DNA from 2 places in the Neobacillus sp. Soil_C_43 genome. Region 1 is predicted to be linked to the other one. Evidence: riboswitches for the same ligand, from Rfam matches in the RefSeq annotation. Region 1 holds a riboswitch; the other holds the start of a gene.
The links. A riboswitch is a leader RNA that binds a small molecule or an ion and turns the genes downstream of it on or off. The one in region 1 is predicted to bind S-adenosylmethionine.
Positions count from the first base shown of each region.

Region 2: another riboswitch for S-adenosylmethionine. It lies ahead of AC3A54_RS20640 (sugar ABC transporter substrate-binding protein); the one in region 1 lies ahead of mtnW (2,3-diketo-5-methylthiopentyl-1-phosphate enolase).

Region 1 covers NZ_JBDGJV010000004.1:89,998-92,204, reverse strand. Annotated here, with positions in the region: gene AC3A54_RS07970 (2-hydroxy-3-keto-5-methylthiopentenyl-1-phosphate phosphatase) at 1-72, opposite strand, end outside; gene mtnW (2,3-diketo-5-methylthiopentyl-1-phosphate enolase) at 73-1,284, opposite strand; SAM riboswitch class I at 1,357-1,466, opposite strand; gene AC3A54_RS07960 (aminotransferase class I/II-fold pyridoxal phosphate-dependent enzyme) at 1,545-2,207, opposite strand, start outside.
Region 2 covers NZ_JBDGJV010000018.1:60,696-62,902, reverse strand. Annotated here, with positions in the region: gene AC3A54_RS20640 (sugar ABC transporter substrate-binding protein) at 1-991, opposite strand, end outside; SAM riboswitch class I at 1,120-1,228, opposite strand; gene AC3A54_RS20635 (MFS transporter) at 1,460-2,207, shown strand, end outside.

The sequences.
Region 1 (2,207 bases):
CATTATAGCAATGATGTTATCACTTTCTGTAATGGTTCCATCAAAATCACAATAAATAACCGGCTTTGTCATTTAGACCGTCACCTCGGCATTTCCCCAAAGCTGAAGTGCCTTATTAAGTTCAGGGTACTGCTCCGCTCCTACTGAGAGTGTGTTTCCCTGAAGAATGGCATCCACTGCTTGTCGGAAGGCAAGGCCACCTCCACGAGCACCGTTTGGATGCCCATGAACGCCACCACCTGCATTTATTACGGAGTCAATTCCAAAGTCACGAATTAACAAGGATACCAACCCTGGATGTATTCCCGCTGATGGCACTGGAAAAGCTTTTTTATAAACATCCTCTTTCGTCAATTCAGTTGCAATCGAAAGTGCAGATGTTTTTTCTAATGCCACCGTTCCATATGGAGATGGGAACAGTGATAAATCAGCACCTGCATAACGTAAAAGCTTTCCAAGGAGCAAAGAATGGGAAAAGCCATATTGGGATGAAGAAGTTAATGCGCCGCTTACTGCTGGATGTGCCATTAAAGGCAACCCAATTTCATTGTCCTCTCTTAATTCTTGCAGGACATCTAATCCATAGGAGAAGACATTAAATAATAGTAAGTCTGCTCCAAGCTCAGCTGCTTTTTTTGCCTTCTCCTTAAGTTGTGAGGATCTCCCAGTCAGGTTTACTGCGTACAGCGTTCTATGACCAGTTTCGTCTAGAACTTCATTTAACACTTGTTTTCCCGCGGTAATTCTTTTTTCAAAAGGTGTTAATTCATTTTCAAAGAGAATCTCATCATCTTTGACTAAATCAACACCACCAAGAGCTTGCTGCTTTAACTGCTCTACCAAAAAGTGTATGTCCTTACCAAGTACGCCTTTAAAGATGCTCATCACTAATGGTCTTTCATATACGTTTATTTTCTCTCGAATTCCATCGATACCGAATCTTGGTCCAGGAAAATGACTCTTTAAGCGACCATCAAACTGCAAATCTAGTAATTTTATTTTTCCATCCAAGGACAGTTTTCCGAAAACAGTAGTTAATATCGCTGGCAAGTCAGTAGAGAAATTAATGGTTGGATAGGCAATCCGAATGATTGCTAGACCGTCTCTTTCAGAGTCTTTCCCTTCAATGGAAACGACTCTGCCCTTATGCTTACGTAATTGGTTCTGCTCAAGCTCAGGAAGATTCGTCCAAGAACCAACAGTTAATCCAAGAGCAATTTCCTCTGCTTTTTTCTCCGGATTTTTTTCATCATGAACAAGATATGTTGCAATTATTTCAGACATTTTTCCAACTTCCCTTCTAAAATGCAAAAAAACCCCTTCGAAAAGAAGAGGTTAGCATCACAAACTAACATCTTCTCATCTTTCAGCCAGATTGCTGCAAGATTTAGCACCGTGCTTAACTTTTGGTTAAGTCGGTTGCCGGGCTTCATAGGGCTTTTCCCTCCACCTGCTCTTGATAAGAAAACGATTCGTATTTATTCACATTTATAAGTTGTTAAACTTTATTTTGGATTATCGCAAGAAAAAAAACATTTGTCAACTTATTTTTTGAACATTTCTAAACAACTAATTCTTCTGACAGCTTCAGCTAACCGTTCTTCGGATGATAATAAGCCTACTCGAACAAAGCCTTCTCCAAATTCACCAAAACCAATACCTGGTGCGACCATTATATGTGCTTGATCAAGTAGAATTTCAGCAAATTGTCCAGATGTGTACCCAACAGGCACCTTAAGCCATGCAAAAAAGGATCCCTTTGGTGCGGTTACATCCCAACCTATCGACCGAAGTCCGTTAATTAATACATTACGTCTTCGCTCATATAGTTCATTCAATTCTCTAACACATTCTTGTGATGCAGTTAAAGCTGTAGCTGCCGCTTCTTGAACAGCTCCGAACAAACTTACATACAGATGATCCTGTAGGAGTTCAATGGCTGAAATCACACTTTCATTCCCTACAGCAAATCCTACACGCCAGCCAGCCATATTGTAGGTTTTAGATAAAGTATAAATTTCGATTCCTACTTCTTTAGCCCCTTCGGTTTCTAGGAAGCTTATAGGTCTCTGACCGTCGAAACCAATGGCACCGTAAGCAAAATCGTGAACAACGCAAATATTTTGATCGTTTGCCAGTTTCACTGTTTCTTTAAAAAATTCTTCAGTGGCAACAGCACCGGTAGGATTATTTGGGTAATTCAAAAA
Region 2 (2,207 bases), on a different contig from region 1:
GATTGTCTTGTGAAACTAGAGAAGCCTCTAAATCATAGGTTTGTGGTGTTTCTTCACCTGCTAGTTTTTTAGAAAGCAATCTCAAATCCACCGCACCAATTAGTTTAGGATCCACGGCAGCTGTGTATTTCCAAGCACTACCTTTTCTTTGAATCTCTTGAAGGTCTGCATTTGAAACATCAATGCCATAAATTTTCACTTCTTCACGGCCCGCCTCTTTTAGAGCTCGTGCCGCACCAATAGCAAAGGCATCCCAAGTAGCAAAGATGGCATCCAACTTTCCTTTTGGATATTTATTTAACATGGCAGCTACGGCGTTTTGTGTTTGAACACTGGTATCTGCAGCGGCTACACCGAACCGTTCCACTTCTTTAATTCCAGGATTTTTTGAAAGTACATCTTGATACACTTTGTTTCGTCTCACCATTGGTGGAAAACCGTCAACCCAAAGGTACGCAATATTCGCTTTGCCCTTCGTATCCTTTACAAGCTGATCTAGTGCTAAAGTTGCCAATGCTTCGTCATCCTGTGATGTAAGTGTTACTCCCTCCACCTCAGCCAACTTTGGATTAGAATCAAATGTAACAACGCTTTTTCCTTTTTCGACAATCTTCTTTACATCGTTCACCGTCGCATCATCATCACCGTGTGAAATAATGAATCCATCATAGTCCTGACCTAACGCCTGATTTATAGCATCATGGAATTTTGCTGTATCTCCATTTGCGGTAAACACATCCACTTTTAAACCTAATGCTTCTCCCTCTTCTTTAGCTCCTGCTAAGAATTGAGCTGTGTGGTCGTCACCGCCAATTTTACGAATCACCTTAATTTTTAATTGGTCGCCTTTAAATTGTTCTGGTACGCCTTCAAGTGATACATTTTTATTTCCGCTTGCTTTCTTGGTTTCTCCCCCTGATGCACACCCTGTGAGTAGCAGGCTTGCTGCCAACGTCGATACAAGCACACTTTTGAAAATATTTTTTTTCATGATAAAAGCTCCCCCTTTTCGTCTTTCTTACCAAAATAAACTATTCCCATTGGAGAAGTCTTTTTTATGTAAAAATAAAAAACCTCTCCAGAAAAGAGAGGTTTCATCACAAATGTTGGACTACTCCTCTCTTATCTCTCAAAACATTAAATGTTTTGCAGGATTTAGCACCAATTCCTTTTTCGGAACGGTTGCTGGGCGTCATCGGGCCAGTCCCTCTGCCACTCTTGATAAGAGAACGTATTATTGATTTAAAGTAATAAACTAAATTTAAACTCACATTAACAAGTTGTCAATAGTATTTTAAATATTTTTAATAAAGTAATAACTCCTTTTTAATCTTATTGAACGGAGTTGGGGAAACTATTATTAAAACTAAACCCAGTTATTGCTTTATTCTCCTAAGAAATTTCGGTATGATTATATTTAGGAAACCGAAATAAATTGTAGAAAGAAGTGTTACCATCCATGAATAAGCAGGAAAGTGCAAAGCGTAATTTACTAATTATGTGGTTTGCCAACTTCTTTGTTGCCGGTAGTATGACGATGGTCATGCCGTTTATTTCGCTGTATATTGAAACGTTTGGGGACTTTTCAGAGAAATATGTCCAACATTGGTCAGGTATTACTTTTGGGATCACCTTTGTTTCTGCCTTTCTTTTTTCACCAGTTTGGGGGAAGATTGGAGATCGCTATGGTCGGAAAAAGATACTTATCATTTGTGGATTAGGGATGGCTGTATCTATCTTTTTAATGGGATTTGTTCATTCAGTCTGGCAGCTGTTCTTGCTACGGTTTTTTATGGGCTTTTTCTCAGGGTTTATCCCGATGTCACAGGCATTCATCTCCACACAAACACCTAAAGAGATTGCTGGTCGTGTCCTTGGGACATTACAAACAGGAAGTATTACGGGTTCGTTGTTAGGACCCATGCTCGGAGGAATTTTAGCCGATACACTCGGCTATGCGACCACCTTTAAATGGACTTCGATTTCCATATTCATCTCTGCCATGCTTGTCATCGCTACGAAGGAATTTCTCGTAGAACCAACGAGGGGTACTAAATCACATTATTCTAGTAAAGAGGTTATCAAACACATCCTACGAAATCCTGTACTATTAACCGTATTGCTTATATCATCTCTTGTACAAATCGCCCATTTCAGCATTCAACCAATCCTGTCGTTATTTGTAAGTGATTTGCATGGGCCAAACA